Regions from separate parts of the Gelria sp. Kuro-4 genome, predicted to be linked through region 1. Evidence: riboswitches for the same ligand, from Rfam matches in the RefSeq annotation. Region 1 holds a riboswitch; each other region holds the start of a gene.
The links. A riboswitch is a leader RNA that binds a small molecule or an ion and turns the genes downstream of it on or off. The one in region 1 is predicted to bind cyclic di-GMP.

Region 1 (4,636 bases):
AGTCGCGTTTCCTGGAGTCGGTAGCCGCGCAGGCCATCCGCAGCGGCCTGGGGCCACGCGTGACCGCCAGCCACACCACAGCCATGGGTTCTTATAACGGCGCCTACTCCTACAAACTCACCGGCTTTCTGCGCCGCGCCGGGCTGAACATCGTGGCCAACCCGCTGGTGAACCTGAACCTGCAGGGGCGTTTCGACGCTTATCCCAAGCGCCGCGGGCTCACCCAGGTTAAAGAACTCCTGGCGGCGGGGGTGAACGTGAGCTTCGGCCACGACGACATCCTGGACCCCTGGTACCCGCTGGGCAGGGGCAGCCTGCTCCAGGTGGCGCACATGGGGGTGCACGCCTGCCAGCTGAGCGGGCGGCAGGAACTTTATGAGGCCTTTGCCATGGTGAGCGAACGGGCGGCCCGCACCCTGGCCCTGGGCGCGGACTACGGCCTCGCCCCCGGGCGGCCGGCTGACCTGGTTCTCTGGGCCGCTCCCGACGAAGTTACGGCCCTGCGCCTCGAGGCCACGGCCCTTCTGGTGCTGCACCGCGGGCAGGTGGTGGCGCGCACCACGCCGGGGCGCACCACCTTCGCGGGCGGTGGCGTAACAGAAGACATCACGTTCCAGCTCTAAGGCGCTGAACGTTTGAGGCTCCGGCGGCACCGGGGCCTTTTCGTTCCTGTTTGCCGGTACCCGTAAGCGGCCATACTAACCTCGATCACACCGCAAAGGAGCCGGAGCATGGCGAAGAAGCTCTCACCTTTCACCATCGCTCTAACCTACGTGGGAACGGTAGTCGGGGCAGGGTTCGCCTCCGGGCAGGAGGTGTTGCAGTTTTTCTCCGCCTTCGGCGGGTGGGGGCTCTTGGGCACCGCCTTAGCAACCGGCCTCTTTATCTTTTTCGGTCTCGCCATCATGGAGCTGGGGCATAAGGTCCAGGCCAAGTCCCACCTGCCGGTGATCCAGGCGGCAGGCGGGCGCTGGGCCGGCACAACCATGGACCTCATCATCACCTTTTTCCTCTTCGGCGCCCTGGTCACCATGGCCGCCGGCTCCGGGGCCATCTTCACCGAGCAGTTCCGCCTGCCGGCCCTGGCAGGCGGCCTGCTGCTCCTCGGCCTCACGCTGGCCACGGTGCTTCTGGGCATCTCCCGGGTGATCGACTCCATCAGCCTTGTGGCCCCCGTCCTTCTCGCCTCAGTGCTCGGCCTGAGCCTTATTACCATCCTGGCGCAGCCCCAGGGGCTGGCCGCCAACCTGGCCTGGATTGACCCGGCCAAGACCGCCGTGCCGTACTGGCCCCTGGCCGCGCTGCTTTACACCTCCTACAACCTGATCCTGTCTGTGGCGGTGCTCGCGCCGCTCGGAGCCTTAAGCGGGGCGGTGGCACTGCGCCGGGGCGCCGTTTGGGGCGGGCTGGGCCTGGGAGCAGGGGTGCTGGCCATCGCCGCCGCCATCCTCACGGTGGCACCGCAGGTGGCCGGCCTGGAGGTACCCATGATCGCCGTGGCCGGGCTCATCTCGCCTTACATCCGCAGCTTCTACAGCGTGGTGCTCTTTGCAGAGGTGTATACTACGGCGGTAGCCAGCCTGTACGGCTTCACCTCGCGCCTTACCGAACCAGACAGCCGGGCCTACCGCTGGCTGGCCGTTCTGGCAAGCGCCGCCGCCTTTATCCTGGCCCGCTTCGGCTTTTCCACCATCGTCGGCACCCTTTACCCGGCCGCCGGCTTCGCCGGCCTGCTGCTCATGGGCGCCCTCGCCTTCGGCTACTTGCGAACCCTGTTTGTGCGGGCCGCCCTCCCCGCCCCTGCCGCCAAATTGGAGGGTGAGCCCGGCGCAGGCTCCGGCAACGCCGGCGGGAAAGAGGAGCCGTCCTCTGGCCCGCAGGCACCGGATGAGTAGCTCCCGGGCCGCAAAGTTGACGCCCGGCCCAACTACCAGCGCCAGGCATGAGCAGTGCGCCGCAGGCTTGGGCCTTGAGCTCTTCCACTCTCTGCTGCAGGCCCAGAAAAGCCCCGGCCAACAGCCGGGGCAAGCTGGTTCGCCCCCTGCTCCCTTGCGACCGCACTAGACTAAATCACCGGAAACCAGTCTTTCGTAGAGCCGGCGCGTCTCCGGCGCCGGCAGCAGGCCAAACTCCTGCTCCAGCATCTGCTGGCAGGCCTTATACCGGCGCAGGGCCTCCGTACGCTTACCGGTTGCCGCCAGGGCGGTAATGAGCACGCGGTAAGCCTCTTCGCACACCGGGTCGCGCTGCAGGAGCTCGGCGGCGTAATCGGCTGCAGCGGCAAACTCCCTCAGTGTCAGCGACACATGCGCCAGCCCGTCGAGAACGCGCAGGTACAGCTCGCTGAGGCGCAGCCTTTCCTTAATGATCCAGCGCTCTTCCAGGTTTTCCGTGAGGAAGTCCGTCCGGTAAAGGGCATGGGCCGCCAGGAGTTTCTCCTTGGCCACCGCGTTTTTGTCCGTTCGTAAGGCCCCCAGGCCCTCTTCAGCCCGGCGTTCAAAGGCTTCTGCATCATAAAAGTAGGGGAGGTCCGCATTAAAGCGGCACAAGCCGCGCTCGTATACTATGCGCTGCGGCCGCTGCCGATTACTCTTTCCTTTGTTCAGCACCGAGCGCAGGGTATAAAGCGTAACGGCGAAGTTATGGCGCGCCGCCTTGGGTTCCATTTTGGGCCAGAACTCCTTGAGCAGCTCCTCCTGGGGTACCGCCAGCCCCTTTTGCACCAAAAGATACTTGAACAGCAGCACCACCTTCGTCTGGCGCCAGGCAGCCTCGGGTATGACCTCCTGTCCCACCCAGACGCGGAAGCCATTCAGCGCAACTATCTTGAGCATGGGGTAGTCTTCAGCCGTAGGCATACCTCTCGCCTCCTTGACATCAGAATACAAACGGCTGCCTTGCGGCAGCCGGTTGCGCTACTGGCTCCCCGCCGCCCAAGCGCCCAAATAAGGGCGACGGTTCCTGGCCTCTGCTTTAAGGTATTCGTTTGTACCTCCAGGAGTCATCCTTGCAACGGATCTCCGTGCCGGTCGATAATACTCCACTCATCCCTATTATAGCAGAGGTATTCCGTCAGATGTGGTTGGAGTGAACTTTAAGTTTTAAGCTTTTATAAGGTGCTGCAGCCGGACCTTTTTCCGCCGGCGCGAATTCTCCTTTCTTCGTCGCCAGAAATTGCTGCCGGACCCCGGGCGCGGTGGTTGACAGAAGGTGGGAGGAAGCATAAACTTAAAAGAGAATAAGGTAAACCCTGTTAGGCGAGGCTCCTGTACGAATACAGGCCACTGCCCGGAAATGTCGAAAGACACCAATGGGTGAGCAGGTATTACCGGCTTAAGGTTTTACCTAACGTGGCTGGCGCTGCCAAAGTCGTACAGTGCCAAAGCTCAACGAGGAGGGTGCAGTGCGCATGCCCCTCACCCGTTGAGGGGCTTTTCGTTCGACAAAGGAGGTGGTGCGCGCGATGGACGCTGACCCTGAACCCCAGATGGATCATCCTTACCGAAGAAGCAGGTATCGAAAGCTTGCGTTAGAGGAGGGATTGCCGTGCACTGCGTCAAGGCCCTATATGCGGGCGTTGCCGCGGGCAGCCACATACGCCCGCACCGCCGGCTGTAAGCCGATTCATAGAAGCCTCGCTGGCTGGGCATGGTGAGTATAGCACCGGACCCCAGGGAGGCAAGCGAATGCCGGTTTTTGTCCGTCCGGATTTACCGAAAAAGCGCCACTCGCCCTGGATTGACCTCTGCGTGCTCGTCGCCATCACCGGCCTGTTTTACTTACTGATACACCTGGGGCGGCAGATGGGGGCACCCCTGGCCACGGCGCTGGGACCCGGTTTATCGCTCGACCCGCGTGAGCTGCCCTACTACGCGGCGCGTTCGCTCCTGCGCATGGTCATTGCGCTGGTCCTTTCCTTTCTCTTTACAGTCGTTTACGGCTACGTGGCGGCGTACGTGCCGGGGGCGGACAAGATTCTCGTTCCCCTGCTCGACGTGCTGCAGTCGGTCCCGGTGCTCGGGTTTCTCTCGGTGAGTTTAACCGGGCTTATGGCTCTCTTCCCGGGTAGCACCCTTGGAGTGGAGCTGGCCGCGATTTTCGCCATCTTTACGAGCCAGGTCTGGAACATGACCTTCAGCTTTTATTACTCGCTCCGGAGCATCCCGCGGGATCTCAAAGAGGCCAGCGCCGTCTACGGCCTCAACTGGTGGCGGCGCCTCACCTCTGTAGAGCTGCCGTTCGCCGCCATACCCCTGGTGTGGAACGCCATGATGTCCTTCGGCGGCGGGTGGTTTTTCCTGGCCGCCAGCGAGGCCATCTCCGTACTGGGGCGGGACATCCGCCTGCCCGGCATCGGCTCTTACCTGGCCACCGCCACCAGCGAAGGGAACACCCAGGCGCTCTTCTACGCACTCCTCACCATGGCCGGCCTGATTGTTCTGGTGGACCAGGTTTTCTGGCGGCCGCTGGTGGCTTGGTCGCAGCGCTTCAAGCTGGAAGAGACGGCCGGAGGGGAACGGCCCCGCTCCTGGCTGCTGGAGGTACTGCGCCGTTCGCTGATCCTGGACCGGCTGGGCGAGCACGTGTTGCGCCCGCTGGAAGAGGGGTTGGAGCGGCTTCTGGCACCGCCGGAAAC
Region 2 (4,636 bases), 590 kb from region 1:
GCCCGGTGAAGACGGACCACATCCTCTTCATCGCCGCCGGGGCTTTTCACGTGGCCAAGCCCTCCGACCTTATTCCCGAGCTGCAGGGACGTTTTCCTTTGCGGGTGGAGCTTAAATCCCTGAGCGAGGAGGATTTTCGCCGCATCCTGACCCAACCGGAGAATGCGCTCATCAAGCAGTATACGGCGCTTTTGGCAACCGAAGGTATAAAAGTCAAATTTTCCGCCGATGCTATAGGCGAAATTGCGAAAACGGCCACACTGGTCAACGAAGAGACCGAAAACATCGGTGCCCGCCGCCTGCACACCATCCTGGAGAAGGTGCTGGAGGACCTTTCCTTCCTGGCCGGGGAAGATGTGACCGGCGAAGTGGTGATCGATGCGGCTTACGTGCGCCGGCAACTGGAGAGCATCGTTAAGAACCGCGACCTGAGCCGGTATATTTTGTAGGGAAAAGTGAAAGAGGAGGAGTCTCAAGTGAATCTGCTGGAGAAAACGCGTAGCCTCAACCGCCTGCTACAAAAGTCCGCGGGGCACCCCGTCGACTTTGACGAAATCTGCCGCGTGTTGAGCGAACTCATCCAAGCCAATGTCTACGTGGTCAGCCGGCGGGGGAAGATTCTCGGGCACGCCCTGAAAGAAGGATACCGTTGTGATGTGATGGAGGCGGACGTCCTCAAGGCGGAAAAGCTGCCTGGCGACTTCAACGACCGCCTGCTCCGGGTTCTCGATACCACCACCATGCAGCAGGAACCCGGGCACTGCGTCTTCGACAGCGAGGTGGGCTGCCTTTTCCCCTCGCAGGAGCTGACCATTGTGCCGATCAACGGCGCCGGCGAGCGCCTCGGCACGCTCCTGGTGGCCAAGTTCGACGCCGCCTTCACCGAGGAGGACCTGATCCTCGCCGAGTACGGCGCCACGGTGGTGGGAATGGAGATTCTGCGGGCCAAGAGCGAAGAGATCGAAGAAGAGGCCCGCAAGAAAGCGGCCGTGCAGGTTGCCCTCGGTACCCTTTCCTACTCGGAGCTCGAAGCGGTGGTTCACATCTTCGAGGAGCTCGACGGGCCGGAGGGCCTCCTGGTGGCCAGCAAGGTGGCCGACCGGGTGGGAATTACGCGTTCGGTGATCGTGAATGCCCTGCGCAAGTTCGAAAGCGCGGGCGTGATCGAATCGCGCTCCCTCGGCATGAAAGGAACCTACATCAAGGTGCTGAACGACCGCCTGCTGGACGAACTCAAGAAGATAAAATAGCCCGGGTGCCCCGGCCCCCTTCGACAAGGGGGCTCTTTTTTTTGTCCAAAAAGAGGGCTTTAATTTCTGGTAAAATAATACTGGTCGGCAGGAATTTGGCTAACCGTGCCGAAAAAGGAAGATTAAGGGCGAGCAAAACCAGCTCAGGCGTGCATCCGGCACGACCTAAAAGAAGAATTGAACGAGCTGACAGCGAAACAAGGCAAACCTGGCGAAAGCCGGGGACGCAAAGCCACGGGCCTACAGCTTAAAGCCAAGGCAGCCGGGCTGCCGCGCGTCTGGCTGGAACCCCCAAGTGGCCCTGCCAGCTGGGGTATTTTCTTATGGGCGAGGAGGTGGGCGCATGCCCTGGGATCCTGTAACGAGCGGCGTGCTCAGAGAGATAGGGCTCGGCCTGGATTGGGCCGCCTTGCGGCAGCGGGCCATCGCCAATAACCTGGCCAACGTGGACACGCCTGGTTACAAGCGGGAGGACGTGGCGTTCCCGGAAGCGCTGCGCCGGGCGCAGGCGGGGGGCGGGCGACCGCTGGCTCTGGCGGTCACGGCGCCGGGGCACCTGACGCCCCCGGCCGAAGAAGGTTGGGTGGTAGTACGGGACACGGGCACTACATTGCGTAACGACGGCAACAATGTCGACATTGAAGCGGAGGCGGCGGAGCTGGCCAAGAACGCGCTCTACTACAACGCCTTGGTGAGCCGGGCGGCCGGTTACCTGGCGAGCCTGCGCTATGTCATCAGTGAAGGGAGGCGTTAGCGGTGTTTGCAGACCTCGATATCGCCGCTTCCGGTCTCAGCGCCCAGCGGCTCCGGTTGGACATCATCGCCAACAACCTGGCCAACGCGGAAACGACGCGCACGGCGGCCGGGGGGCCGTACCGGCGCCGGCTGCCGGTGTTCGCTCCACGGGAAGCAACGTCCTTCCAGTACTTTTTCCAGGCGGCGGCCGAAGGCGGCGTCGGCCGGGGCGTGCGCGTCACCGGCATAGTCACCGATCCCAGTCCGCTGCGGCGGGTATACCAGCCCGGCCACCCGGACGCCGATGCCGCGGGGTACGTCGCTTACCCCAACGTCAACGTGGTAACCGAGATGGTGGACATGATTTCCGCCAGCCGGGCCTACGAAGCCAACGCGGCCGCCTTCAACGCCGGTAAGGGCATGGCGCTCGAGGCCTTGGAACTGGGAAGGAGGTAAGCTGAATGAATGCGGTCAGTGCCATAGGCACTGCTCGGCCGCTTTGGCCTTCGGCGGCGCCCGGCGATTCCGAAAGCGGGGCGAGTTTCAGCCAGGTGCTCGGGGAGTACCTGCAGCAGGTCAACCGCCTGCAGCTCGATGCCGAGGCCAAAACGCGCCAGCTGGTGGCCGGGGAGGATATCGAGCTCCACCAGGTGATGCTGGCGGCGCAAAAGGCCGAAATAGCCTTAGAGCTTACCCAGACATTGCGCAACAAGGTCATTGAAGCCTATCAAGAGATTATGCGGATGCAGGTTTAAGGGCGTGAGGTGGCAGGCATGAACATAAGCATCGGCCAGCTGGGTGCCAAGGCCCGCGCCTTCTGGCAGGGCGCAAGCCGGGGCCTAAAGCTCAGGCTGCTCATCGGGGTTGTTCTCGGCCTCAGCCTGGTGGGTGCGGTGGTTTTCTTCTCCCGCCCGAGCTACGACCCCCTTTTCACCAACCTGGCGCCGGCCGACGCGGGAGAAATCGGCCAGCGCCTGCAAGAGCTGAAGGTGCCCTACCGCCTGGGCGGCGACGGCAAGAGCATTCTGGTGCCGCGGGACAAGGTGTACGACCTGCGCAACCGCCTGGCCATGGAAGGCCTGCCGAAGGGTAATGCGGTAGGCTTTGAGATCTTCGACCAGACCAAGCTCGGCGTCACCGACTTTGAGCGGCGGGTGCAGTATCTGCGTGCCTTGCAGGGGGAGCTGGCGCGCACCATCGGTCAAATGGACGGGGTGCGCTCGGCCTCGGTTCAGATTGTGCTCCCTGAGGACAGGCTGTATCAGAAAGACACCCGGCCCCCCACGGCCTCGGTTTTGCTTGACACCGTGGGTCAAATGGGGGCGGACAAGGTGCGCGCCATCATGCATTTGGTATCGCACAGCGTCGAAGGTTTGACGCCGGAGAACATCACGGTGGTTGACACCAGTGGACAGGTCCTCTCGGACCTGGTGCAAACGGACGACACGCCGGTAGGGCTTTCCAGCAGCCAGCTGGCCCTGCAGCGCTCGGTGGAGCGGGAGATCGAGCGCAGTACCCAGAGCATGCTGGAGACGGTGCTGGGCCCAGGCATGGTGGTGACCCGGGTCAAGGCCGAACTGAACTTCGACCAGCGCGAGGTTACAAATGAGTTCTTCCAGCCCGTGGCCAACGACGAAGGTATCCTGCGCAGCATGCAGGAGCTGCAGAAAACCTTCGATGGTCAGAGCGGGCCGCAGGGTACGCCGGGGACGCCCGCCAACATCCCCCCCACCTACCAGACGGGGGCGGGCGGCCCGAGCCACTACGAAGAGCGCCAGGTCACGCGCAACTACGAGGTAAACCAAACGAAGGAGCACCTGGTGGTGGCCCCGGGCAGCGTTCGGCACCTGAGCGTGGCGGTAATGGTCAACGGCAACCTCACTCCGGCCCAGCAGCAGGCCATTCAGTCTGCCGTGACCAATGCGGTAGGCCTGCAGCCCAACCGGGGTGATCAAATCAGCGTGGTGTCCTTCCCGTTCCAGGGACAGCCCCTCGCCCAGCAGGCGGCGGCCCAAGCGGCGGCCGATCAGGCGGCACGCCGGCAGCGTCTCCTGGTGCTGGTGGCTCTAGGAGCATCTCTCCTGGTGCTGGCGGTGTTCCTTGTCCGGCGGCTGCGGCGGCGCGCACCCGCCGAGGTGGTGCCGCTCCCGGTGGCGGGGGCCGAAGAAGAAGCAGCACCCGCGCGCGAAGAGACAGAACGCGACCGCATCCGGAAAGAAGTCGAACGCCTTGCCCGGCAGCGACCGCAGGAGGTGGCCCAGCTGCTGGCTACCTGGCTCAGTGAGTAGAGGGGGAATGCAAGGTGCGGCAGGCACTGGCAGGTAAGGAGAAGGCGGCCATTCTTTTGATCTCCCTGGGGCCGGAGCTTTCTGCCCAGGTGCTCAAGCATATGCGGGAAGACCAGATCGAGGAGCTTACCCTGGAGATCGCCGGCCTGAAGCGGGTGGAGCCCGAGCTGCGCGACAAGGTGCTGGAGGAGTTTCACCAACTGTGCCTGGCCCGCGAGTGCATCTCCCAGGGCGGTATCACATACGCGCGCGAGGTGCTGGAGCAGGCCCTGGGTACACAGCGTGCCCTGGACATCATCAACCGGCTGACGGCTTCGCTGCAGGTGCGCCCCTTCGACTTCGCCCGCAAAACAGACGCGGGGC
Region 3 (4,636 bases), 980 kb from region 1:
AAGGGGTGGATCACATGAACCTACTGGCCTTACCCGTGGCGAACGGCGTGTTTCCGCGGCCGGGTGCGAGCATACAGGGCCTTTTCCTGGATGCCTTTTCCCTCCGCACCCTGGCACGTCTGGGGGCGGGCTCAGTGGCCTTTTTGGTGCCGCTCACGCTCGGCGGCCGGGCGCTTTACCCGGCGGGCCTGCTGGTGCGCATTGAAGAGCTGGAGCGGGCGCAAACGGTGGATGCCGTCACCTGGAACAAGGGTGAGCTCTTAGTGGCGCGCCTTGCAGGGCTGGCACACGCGCGTGCCCGGCGTTTTGTCGCCGAAAGGCGCTTCATCGTGGCCGAAAACGTCGAAGAGCTGGACCTGGACCGGCTGCGCGCCGGGGGCCAGCCCGTTATCTCCGGGGCGGGCTGGCAGCCGGCGGGCGGTTACACGGAGCCGCGTTCCGAGCGGGATATTACCATCACCATTTACGGCCGGGACTACGGCGGCAGCGAACTCAAAATCCGGGGACAGGTGGGCGGCCTGGTAACCGCCGAGCAGGCCCATACCGTGGAGCACGCTATCATCCGCGTGCTGCGGGAGTGCGGCATCTGCACGGCCAGAAACCTGGCCTGGGCCATGCGCGAGGAGACGCGGGAGCTCAAGGATTCCATTGCCTGGGGACTGCACTTTAAGCTGCCCGAGGTGCTCGGCCAGACCAAAAGCGGTTACTGCGGCAATCCCATGACCAATCTGGCGCACCTTTACCTGGGGCAGGAGCTCGAGCGCTTTTTACACGAAGGGGAAGCCCTGCCGGCGGCGCTGGAGCGGGCGCGTACCCGGACGCTCTCGCGCCTTGCCCGCGACCTGGACTTGGGGAGCCAGCCGGAGGTGTTGACCCTGCGCAGCCTCAAGCTGGGGATGCTGCACGACGACAGCCGGCTTTTGCAGCAGACCCTGCGCCGCGTGCTGGGCCGCTTCCCCTCCAGCCCTTGGGATTAGGTGCACCGGCGACCCTGGCGGCGCCGGGCAGGGGCGGGACGGTGCCGGCGGGCCAGGGGCCGTGCCGGGTTTTCGTCTGCGTACGCCTCACCTGCCGGCTTAAGCAGCGGAGAAGGCGGGATCCACCCGGCGCAGGTCGGGGTGGATCCTTTTTCCTATGGCGGGTGCTATAATATAAGGGCGGAAGGAGGAATGCGCGGTGCGCCTGCCCGAGCCCGTGATCGCTTGCCTGCGCACGCTGAAGTCAGCGGGCTACCCCAGCTACCTGGTGGGGGGCTCGGTGCGCGACCTGCTCTTAGGCAGGGAACCCGAGGACTACGATGTGGCCACAGCCGCCCCGCCCGCCGTGGTACGAGAGCTCTTTCCGCGTACAGTGTTCACCGGCCCCAAGTACGGCACGGTTACGGTGCTCCTCAGCCGCCCCATCGAGGTGACCACCTTCCGCCGGGACGGGCCGTACAGCGACGGGCGCCACCCCAGCCACGTGGTCTTCAGCGGGGACCTCCGCGAGGACCTGGCCCGCCGGGATTTCACCATCAACGCCATGGCCTTCGACCCGCTGGAGGAGGAGCTGGTGGATCCCTGGGATGGCCGGGCGGACCTGAAGCGCAGGCTGCTGCGGGCGGTGGGCGATCCCGCACGGCGCTTTCGCGAAGACGGGCTGCGGCTGCTCAGGGCGGCGCGCTTTGTTTCCCAGCTCAGTTTTCAGCTGGAAGAAAAAACGCTGAGCGCCCTGAAGGCCGAGGCAGGGCGGCTGGCGCTGGTGGCAGCCGAGCGGCGGGGCGCGGAGTTTGCGCTCCTTATCACCGGGCCCAACGTGCGGGCGGCCTTGGACCTTCTGGTGGAAAGCGGCCTCATGCGCAGCGTGGTACCGGAGCTTTTGGCAGGACAGGGCGTGCGGCAGAGCCGCCTGCATCCCGACGACGTGCTGGGGCACAACATCAAGACCTGTTCCCTCACCCCGCCCCAGCTGGAACTGCGCTTAGCGGGCCTGCTGCACGATGTCGGCAAGCCGGAGCGTTGGGAAGAGGGTCCCTACGGCCGCTTTTTCCCCGGGCATGCCGCCCGCTCGGCGGCCCTGGTGCCCGTTATCCTGCGCCGGCTGCGTTTCAGCCGGCGCACCGTGCGCACGGTGGCGCTCCTGGTGGCGCACCACATGTTCTTCTGGCGCGCTCCCCAGGGCCTGGCGCCGGTACGGCGTCTGGCGGCCGGCGTGGGCTGGGAGAACTTCCCGGCGGCGATTGCCCTTATTCAGGCTGACCGGCTGGCTATCTGGGGGGATCCGGAGGCTGCAGGGGTGAGGGAGCTGGCCGAGGCGGCCGCCGCCGTTGAGGCCGAGCATCCGCCGCTTACGGCAGCAGATCTGGCCCTTTCCAGTGCCGAGCTCATCGCGCAACTGGGGCTTAAGCCCGGACCGCGCTTGGGAGCACTGCGGCGGCGGTTGCTGGAGCTGGTGTGGGAGGATCCGGGCCGCAACAACAAAAAAGCGCTCCTGGACCTGGCCCGCCGGGAAATCAGCACCTCTTCGAGCAGCGACGACAAATAACGACACAATCCGACAACGAATAATGGTAAAATAATCCTCAATAGACGAGCGTGAAAGGTAAACCCAGCCGAAAGGTGGGGGCACAAAGCCATGGGTCTAAGGCGTAGAGCTAGGATCGCCAGGCTGCCGTACAGGGTGCCCTGGTTCAATTAGTCCAGGGCTGGTTTTGCTTGCGGAAAAAGCGCACACGCCCGGGATGGGCAGTAGTATAAGCGAGGAAGGAGAAGAAGTAATGCAGAGACTTTCCTGGCCACGGATTAAGTTCCGGCTTCCCCGACTGCCGAAGGGGCCTTGGCGCCGCGGCACAGGGCAGCCCGGGCCGGCCGGGCGCTCGACCAGCCTTATCACCGGTATCCTCCTTGGTTACTTCGTCCTCATTGTCTTCATGGTTGCCGTCGGCGGGTACAGCTACTGGGGCATGCAGCAGGTGATGCATGAGTACCAGCAGATAGTGGAACAGGCGCATCCCTACGTGCTGGCTATCAGCGAGATAAACAGTGCGCTTACGGCACAGCTCAACGCCCAGCGCACCTACCTTCTGACCGGGGACGAACAGTACACCCTGAGGGCCGAGTTAGATGCGAATAACGTGCGGTCGGCGATCAATAAAGCCGAGGGGTATGCCCAGGAGTCGGAAGAAAAGAACCTTTTGCAGCAGATCGGCTCGATTCATGATAACCTGGTTCAGCAACAAAAGGACGTCTTTGCTACATACGCCGCCGGTGACAAGGAAGGGGCCATCCAGCAGGGCCTCACCGGTGTGGACGATATCCTCAAGCGCCTGACGGCCAACTTCAACGTGCTCCAGGGGATCAACCAAAAACGCGTTCATGACGCACAGCAAGCCGCGCAGGCCGCCGCCACCAACACGGTGCGCCTGGTGCTTGTTCTGGTCTTGGTCGGGGCAGTGCTGGGGATTCTGCTGTCGGTGTTTCTGGCCCGCCGCACTATCAGCCCGCTGCGCCGGCTGGCCACGGCGGCAGCCGGTATTGCCGGGGGGGACCTCAGAGAGGAAGTGCCTGTCCGGGGCCGGGATGAGGTGGCCCAGCTCGGCACTGCCTTCAACCAAATGGTGGGCAACCTCAGGGAGATCATCACCGAGGTTCGCACCAGTATCCTTAAGGTGAGCGAATATGCCCAGCAGCTGACCACCAGCGCCGAAGAGACCACCCGGGCTACCGAGCAGATCGCCGCCAGCGTGCAGGAGGTGGCGCAAGGCGCCGAGCAGCAGGTCCGCGAGGTGTCCGATGCCAGCAACACCGTAAAGCAAATGGCGGCGGCTATGGAGCAGGTGGCTGAGAGTGCGCAGGCGGTGGCTGCCTCTTCTCAAGAATCGGCCCGGCTGGCCGAAGAGGGGAGCACTGCCATCAAAAACGTCATCCGCCAGAACGATGTGGTGCGCGAGTCCATGACCAACCTGTCCGGGCTGATCAACGAGCTGGGTCAGCGCTCGCGGGAGATCGGCCAGATTGTTGAAGTGATCACCAGCATTGCCGACCAAACCAACCTCCTGGCGCTGAACGCCGCCATCGAGGCCGCCCGGGCCGGCGAGCAGGGCCGAGGCTTCGCCGTGGTGGCCGACGAGGTGCGCAAGCTGGCCGAGCAGTCGGCTCAAGCGGCCAAGCAGATCGCCGGCCTGGTGGACCGCACGCAGAACGATACCGGAAAGGCCATCAAGACCATGGAGGCGGGCAGCGCCGAGGTGGCCTCCGGCAGCGAGCTGCTGCAGTCGGCCCAGAGCACCCTGGAGAAGATCTTTGCCGCTGTGGGTAAGGTGGCACAGGAGATCCAGGAGGTGAGTGCAGCGGCCCAGGAGATGGCCGCCAGCTCCGACCGGGTGGTGACGGCCACGGAGAACGTCAGCCGCATCGCCGAGAACACCAGCGCCGGCACTGAGAACATCGCCGCCGCCACCGAAGAGCAGACGGCCACCATGGAGGAGATCTCCTCTTCGGCCCAGGTGCTGGCCGACATGGCCCGCAAACTGGAGCAGGCGGTACAGCGGTTTAAGCTATAGCCCCCGGCCGCCCAGACTCTTTGACGCCCCTCAACCGGGGCGTCTTTTGTTTTATCTGCCTGAGGTCACTTGCTTTTTTCCTCCTCGATTGGTAAA
Region 4 (4,636 bases), 1.2 Mb from region 1:
ATCCGGCCATACTTCCGGCCCAGGCGGGCCGCGTGCGCGTCGAGAAGCTGCTCGGGCTCAGCGCCGGGGCGGCGGCGCGGGCCGATCTTAGATGCGGCGATACTTTGGAGTTGGGTTTATGTTAAGCCCGGTAGGTGGTGTGCCGGGCTCCTTTTGCGCCTTCAGTCGGCTGACGGCCGGCACTTAGCGAAAGTTGCAGAAGAGTTGCACCAGGCCGGCTTTTGGCTCTTCTCCCCTTCCCGCCGTAAACTTAAGGCGGAGGAGGGGAGAGGATGACGGACAAGACAAAGCTGGAGCACCTGGTGCGGGCGGCGCAAAGGGGGGAGCCGGCGGCGCTGGCGGCGTTGGTGGGCCGTTTCCAGCCGCTGGTGTGGGCGGCGGCGCGGCGCCTGGCCCCGACGCCGGACGATGCCGAAGACCTGGCCCAGGAGGGTAACCTGGCCTTGGTGCTGGCCGTTCGCGCGTTCCGCCCGGCGGGGGGAGCGCCGTTTGCCTGGTATGCCAAGCGCCGGGTGTACTGGGCCGTGCAGGCGGCGGCCCGGCGCCTCAAAAGGGGCCGGAGCCGGGAGGAGGCTACTTTGGACGAAGCCGGAGCGGGCGGCCTCAGCCCGGTCGATCTCCTGGAAGATCCGGCCCCCGGCCCCGAGGACTGCGCCATTGCGGCCAGCGCGCGCGCCGCCCTGCGTACGGCCTGGGACCGGCTCACACCCCGGCAGCGCCAGGTGCTCAGCGCCCGCGCTGGGGGAGCCACTTTCCTCCAGGTGGCGGCGGCGCTGGGGATTGCGCCCTCGAGCGCCAAAGGGATTGCCGCCCGCGGCACCGCGCGCGTGAAAAAACTTTTGGCCGGCCGCGTCTAATCGTACTCCCGCCGTCAGTCTATAGGCGAAGGCGGACGGAAGGAGGTGACGCGGATGGCGGTGCAGCGAGTCCCGGAGGGCGCCCGCCTACAGCTTTCGCTGCAGACGGGAACGGACGAAGCCGGCAAACCCGTGGTGCGGGCCAAGTCCTTCGCCAACGTGAAGGCCGATGCCGCCGACCAGGATGTTTTCGACGTTGCGCAGGCGCTGGCGGGCCTGCAGATCTACCCGCTGGTGGCGGTGCGGCGCATCGATACCGGTGCCTTGAACGAAGTGGCCTAAAGCGGGCCGGGTAAAGACACGGCTTCTCAAAGGAGGTGAAGGACGTGGAGAAAACCTTGAGCCTGGTCTTTAAGAACGCAGCCGGGCGCACCACCACCCTGTCCCTGGCCGCACCGCGCGACGATCTCACCGACGCGGAGGTGGCGCAGGTTATGCAGACCATCATCCAAAAGAACATCTTCGCCGGCAGCGGTGGCGAGCTGGTGGCGGCGGCGACGGCCCGGCTGGTAAGCCGCGACGTGAGCGAGTTTACCGTGGCTTAGGCCGCGGAGGTGTTGCAGCGTGGAGCAGACGGTCTTCAGCCAGATTGCCAACCTGGGCTTTCCGGTGGTGGTGTCCATCTACCTCCTGGTGCGTATGGAAGGCAAGCTGGATGAACTAACCAAAAGCATCGCCGAGCTGGCGCAGACCATCAGTTCGCTGCGGGCGTAGAGTGCAACCGGCGGGGCCAGACAGTCCGCCCTGGCTGCCGCCGGGCCTGATCAACGCGGAATCAAGGTCTTATCAAATTAGTACGCCTGATGGAAGGAAATGGACGCAGGTTGTCGAATGCTCTTACATAGTGTCACTAAACGCCCGAAACGGCAAAGTCACCGAAAGGTGGCGGCGCAAAGCCATGGGTCTAAAGCCACGCGGCTACGATCGCCAGGCTGCCGAAGGCACATCCGGTTTTAGCCGGGCGGGCAGACGAGGAGGAAAGGAATTGGCAAAGGCAAGTCCTGTTCCACTGGTTCTAGCCATCGCTGCGGTAATGGAGATTCAGGATCAGGAGGTTCACTCTCACTGCCTGCGCGTCGCCGGGTACGCGGTAGCGACCGGCAGGCGCCTCCGGCTGAGTGTAAAGGAACTGGAGTACATAGAACAGGCGGCGCTGCTGCACGATGTCGGCAAAGTGGGAATTCCGCCGCGCATACTCAAAAAACCCGGACGCTTGACCGAAAAAGAATATGAACAGGTAAAAGAGCACCCGCTGCTGGGTGAGAGCGTGGTGAAGAGGGTGACGGCGCTGGCGCACCTGGCGCCCTTGGTGCGCAGTCATCATGAGTGGTACAACGGGCGGGGTTACCCGGACGGCGTGGCCGGAGAGGCGATTCCCCTGGGGGCGCGCATCATCAGCGTGGCCGATGCCTTCGACGCCATGACCACCGACCGTCCCTACCGGCGTGCCTATACAGCAGAGGCCTCGGCGCGGGAGCTTACGGCCTGTGCAGGCACGCAGTTCGACCCCCGGGTGGTCGAGGCCTTCCTGGCGGCCCTGGCGGGGCCGAACGACAACCCCGTCGCCGGCCTCACGCGCTCGGCCCTCAAAGCCCTCCTGGAGCACGACAGCGTCCACCTCAGCCTTCGGGGTCAGGTATCAACTTCTCACTGTTTCTTGCATTTTTGCACGTGGTGAACCCCGGGCCGGCAGGCCGGGAGGACGGCAGAATGCTTTCACGCCAGGGCTTTCCCGGGATAGACCGGGCGGGAAAGCAGGAGGAAGGGGTCTCTCTGGCCAATACTAGAGGGTGAGGAGGGAGCCCCGTGGAAAAGGAAGAATTAGTGCAGCTCAGTCTACTTGGGGAGCCCGAGCCGCCGGCCCCGCCGTCGCCGCCGCGCCCGCCCTGGGAGACAGCCGGCACATTGGAAGAACTCGAGCGCCTGGTGGGCGCCTGCCGGCGCTGCCGCCTGCGCGCCGGCTGCCGGCGGGTCGTCTTTGGCGAGGGTAACCCGCAGGCCGCGCTGATGCTGGTGGGGGAAGGGCCCGGCCAGGCGGAGGATGAGCAGGGCCGGCCCTTTGTCGGCGCCGCAGGTCAGTTGCTGAATAACATCCTTGCGGCGGCTGGAATTGAGCGCTCTGAAGTTTTTATCGGCAATGTGGTGAAATGCCGGCCGCCGGGGAACCGCCTGCCGCTGCCCGATGAGGTGAAGGCCTGCCGGCCGTACCTGGAGGCGCAGCTCAGGCTTATTCGACCGCGCATTGTGGTGTGCTTGGGGGCGCTGGCGGCGCAGACCCTTATCGACCCGGCGGTGCGCATCACGCGGGAGCGAGGCAGATGGGTGGAAAAGGACGGACTGCTTATTATGCCTACCTTCCACCCGGCCGCGCTGTTGCGCGACCCCAGTAAGAAACGGCCGGTGTGGCAGGACTTCCAAGCGGTGCTGGAGCGGTACCGGGGAAAAGAGGTGACGCCGGATAAGACCCCTGGGCTCTAAGAGGCGAGACGGCACAGTCCAGCAAAGGGGGGGCGTGGAGTGGCGGAGGCGATGCGTGACGGTAGCGTGGGCGTTTTTCAAGGGCGGATAAAGGTAACGGACCCGGCGGGCGGTGGGCGCCCGGCCGTACTGGTGCCCGGCCCGGGCACCAGGGTGGTGGTCAATGGGACAGAGATCACTGCACCGACGGAAGTGCGAACGAGTGACAGCATCCAGGTGGAGACCTTGACGGAAGCAGGGTCTGTGGCGGTAAAGGTGGAGATTGCGCCCGACGGGCTTACCGCCACCGCGCACTGCGAGCTGGTGCCTGGACGCCGCTATGCACTCCTTGATTGTGCGGCGCGCCAGCAGCTTAAGCTGGCGACGCGGGCCGAGGAGGTTCTCCCTGCCCTTACGGTGGAGGATGTACAGCAGGCACTGACTGCCAAGGGCGTGTTCGTTGGCGTAGACCAGGAGGCGGTTGCCGCCCTGGTGGCCGACCCGGGCGGGGTGCCTCGGGTGGTGGCGCGCGGTACGCCGCCGGAACCGGGGCAGGATGCCTGGATCGAGCTTAAGTTTCATGAGAAAAAGGGGCCGCCGGTGCCGGATGCCGATGTGCAAAAGGTGGACTGGCGGGAGCTCAGCTACATTCCCACGGTGGAAGCAGGAGAAGAGCTGGCGGTAAAACACCCGCTGGTGCTCGGGCGGCCGGGGCAGTCGGTGACCGGCCAGGAACTGGAGCCGCCCGTGCCGAAGGATATCGAACTTACGGCCGGCGAGGGCTGCGAGGTGATCGACGGCCTGAGGGCTGTTGCCACGCGCAGCGGGCGCCCGGCGGCTACGCGCGGCCGGATTGATGTCCTCCCCATCCTGGTACAAGAGGACGGGGTCAATCTGAAAAGCGGCAACATTAAGTTCAGCGGCGACGTAGTGGTGAAGGGCAACGTGGAGGACACCATGTCCGTGCAGGCCGGCGGCAACATTGAGGTCTTCGGCAATGCCACCCACGTAAGCCTGAGCGCCGGCGGGCAGATCCGCGTGCGGCAAAACCTCATCGGCGGCGTCGCCCGGGCCGGCGGCGTGGGCGTGGTGCACCTGCGGCAGGAAGAAAACTGGGAGGCGCTGGCCAAGGGTCTGGAGGAGTGCGCCACGGCGCTCACCCAGATCGCCCGGCACCCGGAGTTCGGACCGGCTGCGGCGCAGCAGGGATGGGGGCGCGTATTACAGCGTCTCCTCGACACCAAGTATCGCTTCCTGCCCGAGCGCGTGCGCGACCTGTCGGCTGCCTACCGTGAGGTCGGGGGGATTCTCGCCGGCGACGT

Region 2: linked by a shared signal. The riboswitch ahead of flgB (flagellar basal body rod protein FlgB) and the one ahead of K5554_RS05600 (bacterial transcriptional activator domain-containing protein) in region 1 are both predicted to bind cyclic di-GMP.
Region 3: linked by a shared signal. The riboswitch ahead of K5554_RS00820 (methyl-accepting chemotaxis protein) and the one ahead of K5554_RS05600 (bacterial transcriptional activator domain-containing protein) in region 1 are both predicted to bind cyclic di-GMP.
Region 4: linked by a shared signal. The riboswitch ahead of K5554_RS11700 (HD-GYP domain-containing protein) and the one ahead of K5554_RS05600 (bacterial transcriptional activator domain-containing protein) in region 1 are both predicted to bind cyclic di-GMP.

Annotation. Positions count from the first base shown of each region.
Region 1 covers NZ_AP024619.1:1,114,946-1,119,581, reverse strand. The annotation lists gene codA (cytosine deaminase) at 1-623, shown strand, start outside; gene K5554_RS05605 (hypothetical protein) at 732-1,895, shown strand; gene K5554_RS05600 (bacterial transcriptional activator domain-containing protein) at 2,061-2,858, opposite strand; cyclic di-GMP riboswitch class II at 2,896-2,979, opposite strand; M-box (ykoK) riboswitch at 3,243-3,405, shown strand; gene K5554_RS05595 (ABC transporter permease subunit) at 3,687-4,636, shown strand, end outside.
Region 2 covers NZ_AP024619.1:1,704,502-1,709,137, forward strand. The annotation lists gene hslU (ATP-dependent protease ATPase subunit HslU) at 1-449, shown strand, start outside; gene codY (GTP-sensing pleiotropic transcriptional regulator CodY) at 477-1,250, shown strand; cyclic di-GMP riboswitch class I at 1,442-1,525, shown strand; gene flgB (flagellar basal body rod protein FlgB) at 1,594-2,004, shown strand; gene flgC (flagellar basal body rod protein FlgC) at 2,007-2,441, shown strand; gene fliE (flagellar hook-basal body complex protein FliE) at 2,447-2,740, shown strand; gene fliF (flagellar basal-body MS-ring/collar protein FliF) at 2,759-4,273, shown strand; gene fliG (flagellar motor switch protein FliG) at 4,288-4,636, shown strand, end outside.
Region 3 covers NZ_AP024619.1:136,331-140,966, reverse strand. The annotation lists gene dusB (tRNA dihydrouridine synthase DusB) at 1-18, shown strand, start outside; gene K5554_RS00830 (hypothetical protein) at 15-977, shown strand; gene K5554_RS00825 (CCA tRNA nucleotidyltransferase) at 1,177-2,523, shown strand; cyclic di-GMP riboswitch class I at 2,570-2,654, shown strand; gene K5554_RS00820 (methyl-accepting chemotaxis protein) at 2,756-4,540, shown strand.
Region 4 covers NZ_AP024619.1:2,332,436-2,337,071, reverse strand. The annotation lists gene K5554_RS11725 (DUF192 domain-containing protein) at 1-125, shown strand, start outside; gene K5554_RS11720 (RNA polymerase sigma factor) at 273-857, shown strand; gene K5554_RS11715 (DUF1659 domain-containing protein) at 912-1,139, shown strand; gene K5554_RS11710 (DUF2922 domain-containing protein) at 1,184-1,402, shown strand; gene K5554_RS11705 (YvrJ family protein) at 1,422-1,571, shown strand; cyclic di-GMP riboswitch class I at 1,713-1,797, shown strand; gene K5554_RS11700 (HD-GYP domain-containing protein) at 1,843-2,535, shown strand; gene K5554_RS11695 (uracil-DNA glycosylase family protein) at 2,664-3,335, shown strand; gene K5554_RS11690 (DUF342 domain-containing protein) at 3,375-4,636, shown strand, end outside.